DNA from 2 places in the Faecalibacterium sp. 3 genome. Region 1 is predicted to be linked to the other one. Evidence: predicted binding sites of a transcription regulator. Region 1 holds the regulator's gene; the other holds the start of a gene.
What was found. Region 1 encodes Rex, which represses fermentation and respiration genes when NADH is low (regulators of the CRP and FNR family bind a similar motif). Its sites were predicted from a motif close to ATTGTTAANNNNTTAACAAT; they were not measured.

Region 1 (4,735 bases):
CAGGCTCTTGATGAAGTCGATGCCCTCAGCGATCTCGTCCTCGGTGTAGTTCAGGGTAGAGGTGACGGGGTCAGCCCAGTCCTTGCCGTACTTGGACTCGAGGTAGAAGACCATCAGGATCATACGGTCGTATGCGCCCAGGTGCATGGGGTAGTAATCGTCGCCCAGCTTCTCCTTGAATGCCTTGCCGGCAGCCATCAGATCATCCAGAGACTTGGGAACTTCGGTGATGCCAGCCTTGTTGAAGGTGGTCATGTTCCAGAAGAAGATACGGCCGGTCATGGAAACGGGCACGCACTGCTGGCTGTTTGCAACGTAGCAGGCGTCCATGGCAGCGTCATCCCACTGGGTCAGATCCAGGAACTTGGAAACAGTGTTCAGGTCCACGAACTTGCTGCCGTCGGCAGAGTAGTTGTACAGCCAGTTCCAGTTCACCTGGCACACATCCTGTGCGTTGCCTGCGATGAAGGCAGCTGCCATCTTCTCTTCCCAGCCGGACCATGCGGCGAAGGTGGGCTCGATGGTGATGTTGGTGTGCTCAGCCTGGAACTCCTTGATGGCGTTCTGGTAAGCCTCGTGACGGCTGTCGCCGCCCCACCAGCTGATGGTCATGGAAACAGGGCCGTCAGACAGTGCCAGGCTCTCGTCTGCAGAAGCAGCGGGAGCGGTGGAAGCAGCAGAGCTGGATGCAGCAGAGTTGCCGCCGCAGGCAGCCAGAAGGCCGGCAGCGCCCACAGCGCCGGTGACCTTCATGAAATCACGACGAGAAATTGCCTTGCTCATTTTCGTTCTCCTCCTAAATACAGAAAACATCATCTCGAACGGGGGTTCTGCACATACCCCGTTGTATACAATTATGATAACAAAACAACAGCCAAAAAGAAAGACGCAAATTGCAGATATCTAAACAAAAAACGTACAAATATTGCTCTTGTTTTCGCGCAAGAATTGACGCCTTCGCTGAAATGAATAAACTTGGCTCGAAAAACTGTGCAACATGTATACTTCGCTATTTTGCATAGAAAACTGGGATGCATCATAGGAGGAACGTCGAATTTTGCAATAATTTTGTAAACATTCCGTTTCAGAACGTAGAATCGTTGCATACATTGTGGACGAACAACAGCTTAAAAAGCCCGGATGAGAGCCTTTAAACTGATATATCAATAGCGCAAAAAATGTTCACTCTGATATATCAATTGTTTGCGGCGGTCCCCCGGCACCGGTCTGCGGGCATGGAAATCGGTGCTTCTTCGTCCTTTTGGGGGGTGAAAAAGCGCCGACAGCGACATATTTTGCGCTGTTGCGTGGACTGCGCCCGTAGGCCGGAGATAAAAAGAAAGGCTGCCGTGTCGTTGGACACAGCAGCCTTGTATACAAGTTTTAATCAGCCTGCGAAGCAGCTTTTTCGGCGTAGAACGCGCGCTTTGCCTTGAAATAGCACTGGGGGCACATGCTCACGTACTGCACATCGTTTTCCAGATCGATGGCCACCTGCTCGCCCTCAAAGACGAATCTGCCGTTCACCTTGCGGCAGTTGCAGATGGCCTTGCGGCCGCAGGTGCAGATGGTTTTCATTTCCTCGATGGTGTGGGCCAGCTCCAGCAGCCGGGTGGAGCCGGGGAAGCCCTTGAGGGAGAAATCTGCCCGCAGGCCGTAACAGATCACCGGGATGTTCAGGTCCACCGTGACCATGAACAGCTGCTCGGCCTGCTCCGGGGTGAAGAACTGGCTCTCGTCGCACAGCACGCAGGCAAGGGCAGCGGTGCTGTTGGCCTGACGCACCGCCTCGAACACATCCGTTTCCGGCGGGATCAGCAGATCGGCCTTGCGGCGGACGCCCAGACGGCTGACCAGCTCACCGCCGCCCTTGGTATCCACCTGCGGCTTGAGGATCAGCACCCGCATCCCCTGCTCCTCGTAGTTGTGGGCCACCTGCATCAGGGCGGTGCTCTTGCCGCTGTTCATCGCGCCGTAACGGAAATACAGTTTTGCCATTTGAAAAACTCTCCTTACAGAAAGAACCCTCTCAGCCAAATCCTGACGGCTTTGCCAGATTCCCCCTTTTGTCACTGCGCGACATCTTCCCCCGGAGCGGGGGAAGTCTTTCCTCGAAGGGGGAGCTTTTCTGCATCTTCCGGGCAGGCTGTCCTTCGCCGGAGAAGCAGAAACTTTCCCGTCCCCACTCATAAAGCTCCCCTTTTGGGGGAGCTGTCGAGCGTATGCGAGACTGAGAGGGTTCGGCGGCATCTCAGGCTTTGACTGAGAGGGTTCTCTTATTACTTATAATAGGTACGTTCAGTCCTGATTGCGCAGGCGGTAGCCCAGACTCATCAGGCTGTCGCCCAGATGGACGTTCTCCACCACCACATCGGGGTACGACACCGAAAGGTCATAGTGGGAGAAATTCCAGAAGCCCTCGATACCCAGATCCACCAGACGGCCGCTGACCTGCTCCGCACCGTCCCGGGGCACACAGAGCACTGCGACCTTGGGGTGATGCTCGGCACAGAAAGACTCCAGCTCGTCGATATGGCGGATCTGGATGCCGCTGATCTCCTTGCCTACCTCGCTCTGTGCCACATCAAAGGCGGCGATCAGGCGGTAGCCGTTGGTATCGGTGGTGATAAAGCGGCTCACTGCCTTGCCCAGACGGCCGCAGCCGATCAGGATGGTGGGCAGGCGGTCGCCGTTGCCGAACAGCAGGCCTTCCAGAATGGAGAGCAGGTTTTCCACCGAGTAGCCGATGCCCTGCCGGCCATTCACATCGCCGATGCAGTTGAAGTCCTGTCGTACCTGCGAAGCAGTGGTGCCCATCTGAGCAGCCAGCTCGCGGGAGGAAATGCTGTTGATGCCGTCTTCCTGCAGAGAGCGCAGATAGCGGTAATATTTGGGAAGACGCTTGATAACGGGAAGCGAAGCCTTTGCAGGGGTGCTCATAGAATACTTTCTCCTTTCGCTCTATCGCAGTACTTGCCGCAGCTGCCTGCTTTACAGATGCGGCGCAGAGAAACCCCGATCCGTTTACGGGTTCATATTGCAGATATTACAGTCAATTATTTAAAGTATACAGCACTGATGGAGAATGTCAAATCATTCTCAAAAAAATTTTATGAAATGTTACCGTTTTTTTGCTGCGGCGGGTCTGTATAGCCCGGCACAGGCCGGGGAATGCTGACAAAAAACGCAGGAGGAAAGCATATGAACGATGAAACGCAGCAGACCGACGCAGGTCGGCTGGAAAAAGAAGAGATCGAGGATCTGGGCACGGTCACGCTGGCCCGCGGCGGGCATGTCATCCACTGCCTGACCGTCATCGGACAGATCGAAGGCCATTCGGAAGCGCCGCAGGGCCAGAAGACCACGAAGTACGAGCATGTCATCCCTCAGCTGGTGGCCGCGCAGGAGGACCCCCGCATCGAGGGCCTGCTGGTGCTGCTGAACACGGTGGGCGGGGATGTGGAAGCGGGCCTTGCGCTGGCGGAGCTGATCGCCAGCGTGTCCAAACCCAGCGCGACGCTGGTGCTGGGCGGCGGACACTCCATCGGCATCCCGCTTGCCGTCAGCGCCCGGCGCAGCTTCATCGTGCCCACAGCCACCATGACCGTGCACCCGGTGCGGCATTCCGGCGTCATTCTGGGGGTGCCGCAGACCATGCGCAGCTTTGAGCAGATGCAGCAGCGCATCACCGGCTTTGTGGCGGCCCACAGCGGCATGACCGAAAAGCGCTACACTGACCTGATGCTCCACACCGGCGAGCTGGTGATGGACATGGGCACCGTGCTGGACGGACGCCGGGCCGTGAAGGAAAAGCTCATCGACGAGCTGGGCGGGCTTTCGGATGCACTGGCGTGGCTGTATAAAGAAATCGAAAAAGAGTAAGAAGACAGGACGGCAGATAGTTTCTCCAGCGAATGTCCCGGGGGTGGGACCCTGCTGCCGCAGGCAGTAGGGCGGGACTGGAGTCTTGCAACAGCGACGACCGCTGCCCGCGGCAGAAAACAGGGAGAAGCTGTTGGGGCAGCGGCCAGCAAGACGCAAGCGATAGCGAAGCGGATGCTGGGTGCCGCAACCCGTCGCTGTTCGCGGAGAAAGCTATCTGCTGGCCTGCCGGGCTGAAGAAATTTGTACAACAATAGGTTTGCCATTTTCTTCCCTGCGTGGTACAATAATAAAATCAAATAGTGTGTCTACTACAAATGTGGGGAACAGAGAAGAATGGCGACAAGAAAACGTAAAACGACAACACGGCGCACATCATCGCGCAAAAAGCGCGCCGAACAGCGGCTCCCGGCAGGGCTTGGCACCCTGTTCGCAGGCCTTTTGCTGGTGGTGCTGGCCTTTGTGGAGGGAGATTCGGCATGGAAGGCCCTGCACGATGTGCTGTTCGGACTTTTTGGCTGCGGCAGCTTTGTGCTGGGCGCAGCCGTGTGCTGCCTTGCCGTGCAGTATACCCGGGGCGAAGACCTTCTGCCCCCGATCTTCAAACTGATTTTGGGGCTGGTGTTTGCCTGCGGGACCGTGATCGTTTTTTCGGATATCCAGCCGCAGGGGCTGTCTGCGTTCCAGATGACTGCCGCCTGCTATGCCAACGGCGTGAATGCATGGCTGGGCGGCGGCGCGCTGGGCGCACTGCTGGGCGGCAATCTGCTGCTGCTCTGCGGCAGACCGGCGGCAAACCTGATCATGGCGGTGCTGGCGCTCTGCGTCAGTCTGTACATTTTTGACCTGACCC
Region 2 (4,735 bases), 2.0 Mb from region 1:
CGCTGGAGATCAGCTTGGAAAGGATGAGCTGGCTTTCCGTCACCGGCAGGGTGTGCATCAGGTAGCCTTCACGGCCCAGCAGATTGCGGGTGAAGCGGGTCACAATGGTCATCACGGACACCACTGCCACCGCAACGGCTACGACCATGTAGGCGAACAGCAGCAGAGATGCAAAGTCGTCCTTGGAAGAGCTGCGCAGGGAAAAGCCGCTCAGCACTGCCAGCGCAACAAGGGCCAGATACAGCCCGCCGTAGGTGCGGCCGGTGGCCTTGAATTCATATTTTAACAGCTGTTTCAGCATTTGAATACCTCCCGGAAATATGCATCCACGCTCATGCCCTCGGTCTCGCGCAGCTCTTCGGCATTGCGGTGGGCGAACACCCGGCCATCCTTCAAAAAGACGGCTTCGTCCAGAATGGGCTCGATATCGCCGATGAGGTGGGTGGATAGAATGACGGTCGCATCCCGGCTGTAGTTGTTCAGGATGGTGCTCAGGATGTAGTCCCGGGCGGCAGGGTCCACGCCGCCAATGGGCTCATCCAGCAGGTAGAGCTTTGCGGCGCGGCTCATGGCCAGGATCAGCTGCACCTTTTCCTTGCTGCCCTTGGACAGGGTCTTGAGCCGCGCCTTCGGTTCCAGTTCCAGCCGGGCCAGCATTTCGTTCGCCTTGGCGGGGTCAAAATCGGCATAGAATTCGCGGAACATTTCCACCAGCTGCTCCACACGCATCCAGTCCGGCAGCCAGTCGGCGTCCGGCAGATAGGACACGATGGCTTTGGTGTCCGGCCCGGGGGTCATGCCGGCGATCCGGATGCTGCCTGCACTGGGCTGCAGCAGACCGTTCGCCAGCTTGATGAGGGTGGTCTTGCCGCTGCCGTTGGGGCCAAGCAGACCCACGATGCGGCCAAAGCCGATGTGCAGGTCTACATTTTCCAGTGCGGTCTTATCCTTCTGGTAGCACTTGGTCAGTGCTTCACAGCTCAAAAGTTCACTCATTGCGGTCCTCCTTTGCGTCCCAGTGTTCCAAAAGCGCGGCTGTCTGTGCGGGACTGTAGCCGATGCCGCGCATCTTTTCCAGAAAATCCGACGCCAGCGTCCGGGCGGTGTTGGCACGAAGCTGTTCGATCAATGCAGTGTCCTCCGTAACATAGCGGCCTGCGGTGCGTTCAGTGTGCACCAGCCCCTCCGTCTCCAGCTGGGCAAGGGCCCGCTGCATCGTGTTTGGGTTCACCCCGGCGGCTGCGGCCAGATCCCGTACCGAATCCAGATGCCCGCCCGGTGGGTAGGTGCCGGCCAGGATCCGGGCCTTCAGCCGTTCCACAAGCTGGGCATAGATCGGGCGGCTGGCATCAAACTGTTCGCCCATGGTATCATCTCCTTGTCTTGCTGTATTAAGCGCTTGATACAATAATACACGATTTGCTCTGATTGTCAAGGGGAAAAAGAAAAAACATTATAAAACTGTGGGAAATCGGAAAAAGTGCCTATAAAACACTGCACATTGATAAAAATTTACAATAAATTCAAACAATTTCACATTGCAAAGCTTTTAACAATGTGCTATGCTGAAAAACAGAGAGCTCCGCCCGGAAAGCGGCGGAAAAGAGATTTGGAGGAAAAATAACTATGGCTGACCGCATCGTTCTGAATACCATCTCCTACCATGGCCACGGTGCCATTGAGAACATCGTTCCCGAACTGACCGCCCGCGGCTACAAGAAGGCTTTCGTCTGCTCCGACCCCGACCTGATCAAGTTCGGCGTCACCAAGAAGGTCACCGATCTGCTGGATGCTGCAAACTTTGCCTACGCTGTTTACAGCGAGATCAAGCCCAACCCCACCATTGCCAACGTGCAGGACGGCGTGGCCGCTTTCAAGGCTGCTGAGGCTGACTGCATCGTGACCATCGGCGGCGGCTCCTCCATGGATACCGCAAAGGCCATCGGCATCATCATCAATAACCCCGAGTTTGCGGATGTCCGCTCTCTGGAAGGCGTTGCTCCCACCAAGAAGCACGCGGTGTTCACCATCGCTGTTCCCACCACCGCCGGCACTGCTGCCGAGGTCACCATCAACTACGTCATCACCGATGTGGAGAAGAAGCGCAAGTTCGTCTGCGTGGACACCAACGATATCCCCGAGATCGCTGTGGTTGACCCCGATATGATGTCCTCCATGCCCAAGGGCCTGACCGCCGCCACCGGCATGGACGCTCTGACCCACGCCATCGAGGGCTACATCACCAAGGGCCACTGCGTCATCTCCGATATGTTCCATCTGGAAGCCATCAAGCTCATCAGCCAGAGCCTGCGCGGCGCTGTGCAGAACACCCCGGAAGGCCGCGAGGGCATGGCTCTGGGCCAGTACATCGCCGGCATGGGCTTCTCCAACGTGGGTCTGGGCATCGTCCACTCCATGGCACACGGCCTGTCCGCTCTGTATGACACCCCGCACGGTGTAGCCTGCGCCATCCTGCTGCCGGTGGGTCTGGAGTACAACAAGAGCGTCGCCGGTGAGCGCTACCGCGCAGTCGGCAAGGCAATGGGCGTTGTGGGCATCGACGAGATGAACGATGTGGAAGCCGCTGACGCCACCATCGCCGCCGTCAAGCAGCTGAGCGCAGACGTGGGCATCCCCGCAAATCTGCACGGCATCCTGAAGGAAGAGGATATCCAGTTCCTCGCCGAGTCCGCATTTGCAGACGCCTGCCGTCCCGGCAACCCCCGCGACACCAGCGTGGAGGAGATCGTGGAGCTGTATAAGAGCCAGCTGTGATTCCGCTCTGTAAATTCAAGCTGTAATTTTGGGCCCTGCTGTCCTTCGGGATGGCAGGGCCTTTTTCTAAGATGTATCTGAAAACAAAGCAACAGACTGGATCTTCGTCTTTTCAGAGATGCCCGGAGAGCCTGCCGCGTCGCAGAGTGACAAAATTTCTGCACGGCTCTTGTACACAGCGCCCAAAACGGGTACAATCAATGCAGTAAGAAAAAACTGGAAGCGAAAGGAACCTTATGACGCTGAACTTCTATACTCTGAGTGTTATTTATCTTGTATATTCCTTTTTGGGCTGGGTGGCGGAGACGGTAGTCGCGACCATCCGGGGCGGAAGGTTTGCCAACCGCGGTGCAGCGGCAGGCCCGTTCTGCTTTATCTACGGTACCACCGGCGTGCTGCTGGCCGTGAGTTTCGGCGACCTGCGCACCGAGCCGGTCTACCTGTTCTTTGCCTGCATGATGGCGGCAACGGTGATGGAATGGATCACCGCCAAGCTGTTGGAACGCCTGCACCGCCGCAAGTGGTGGGACTATTCCGGCAAAAAATTCAATCTGAACGGCTATGTGTGCCTGCAGTATTCGCTGCTGTGGGGTGCGCTGGGCACGGCAAGTGTGCTGTGGGGCAATGATGTGCTGCTGCGGCTGTGCGCGCATATCCCGGTCTGGCTGCTGCACCCGGCAGTATGGGTCTCGCTGACGGTGGCGGTGCTGGACCAGATCGGTTCGGCGGTGCTGGTGCAGCAGTATGCGGCCCGGCACCCGGTGCTGGAGCAGCTCAACCAGAGACTGGGGGAGCGGTCGGATACGCTGCGCCGCAGGATCGCGCTTTACATTGAAAAACGCATCCAGCATGCTTACCCGGCTGCGGCCCGGCAGGAGCAGACTGCGCTCCGGAAGGGGGAAAAGAACTTCCTCAGCGTGTCCGACCTGCTGTGGCTGTTCGTGATCGGCGCGTTTCTGGGCGACATGGTGGAGACGGTGTTCTGCCGCGTGACCGCCGGGGTCTGGATGAGCCGCTCCAGTCTGGTCTGGGGGCCGTTCAGCGTGGTGTGGGGTCTGGCGCTGGTGCTGGCAACGGTGCTGCTGCGTCAGGAAAAGGACCGGAGCGACCGCTACCTGTTCGCCTTCGGCACCGTCATGGGCGGTGTGTACGAATACGTGTGCAGCGCCGTCACCGAGCTGCTGTTCGGCACCGTGTTCTGGGACTACAGCAAGTTCAAGTTCAATCTGGGCGGGCGCATCAACCTGCTGTACTGCTTTTTCTGGGGCATTGCGGCGGTGATATGGATGCGCTACGGCTATCCGCTGGTGCTCAGAGGCATGGAGAAGGTGCGCAGCCGCGTCCGCCCATGGATGACCGCCCTGCTGGCAGTGTTCATGGCGGTGAACATGCTCACCAGTGCGCTGGCGCTGGCCCGGTACGATGCCCGCACCAGCGGTGAAGGCCCCAAAAACAGCATCGATACGCTGCTGGACGACCATTTTGATGACGCCCGTATGGAGCACATCTATCCCAACGCGAAGAAAGTGGCCAAGGCTGGATGAAATTTCAACGTTCCTCTTGCACTTTGGTGCAAAAATCGGTATAATACTTTCCGGATAAAAGGGAGTAGAGGGCGCACGTTCGCAAAACGATGCGCCGTGCTGCAGCGGAATCCCCGCAGAAATGCCCGCTGCGGTGCCGGATGCTTGAGACTTTTATTACGCTTTCCCATTTCTGGGCAGGCTGTAATAGAGGTCTCTTTTTTATGGCTGCTCTGCCGGAAACAAAAGGAGAAAAAACTATGCTTATCCCTGTTTTGCTGTTCATCGTGGGCCTGCTGTGCCTCATCAAGGGCGGTGACTGGTTTGTGGATGGTGCCACGGGCATTGCCCGCCGCTTCCATGTGCCGGAGCTGCTCATCGGAGCTACGGTGGTGTCCATTGGCACCACCCTGCCGGAGGTCATGGTCTCCACCACC

Region 2: a site for Rex is predicted at 1,538-1,557, ahead of fucO (lactaldehyde reductase). Genes of this name have one in related genera too.

What each region holds. Positions count from the first base shown of each region.
Region 1 covers NZ_JBLWFN010000001.1:875,478-880,212, forward strand. Annotated here, with positions in the region: gene ACNSPV_RS04050 (ABC transporter substrate-binding protein) at 1-783, opposite strand, end outside; gene ACNSPV_RS04055 (thymidine kinase) at 1,384-1,998, opposite strand; gene ACNSPV_RS04060 (redox-sensing transcriptional repressor Rex) at 2,299-2,940, opposite strand; gene ACNSPV_RS04065 (ClpP family protease) at 3,202-3,882, shown strand; gene ACNSPV_RS04070 (DNA translocase FtsK) at 4,219-4,735, shown strand, end outside.
Region 2 covers NZ_JBLWFN010000001.1:2,831,843-2,836,577, reverse strand. Annotated here, with positions in the region: gene ACNSPV_RS13370 (hypothetical protein) at 1-301, opposite strand, end outside; gene ACNSPV_RS13365 (ABC transporter ATP-binding protein) at 295-996, opposite strand; gene ACNSPV_RS13360 (GntR family transcriptional regulator) at 989-1,366, opposite strand; gene fucO (lactaldehyde reductase) at 1,627-2,775, shown strand; gene ACNSPV_RS13350 (putative ABC transporter permease) at 3,012-4,319, shown strand; gene ACNSPV_RS13345 (calcium/sodium antiporter) at 4,559-4,735, shown strand, end outside.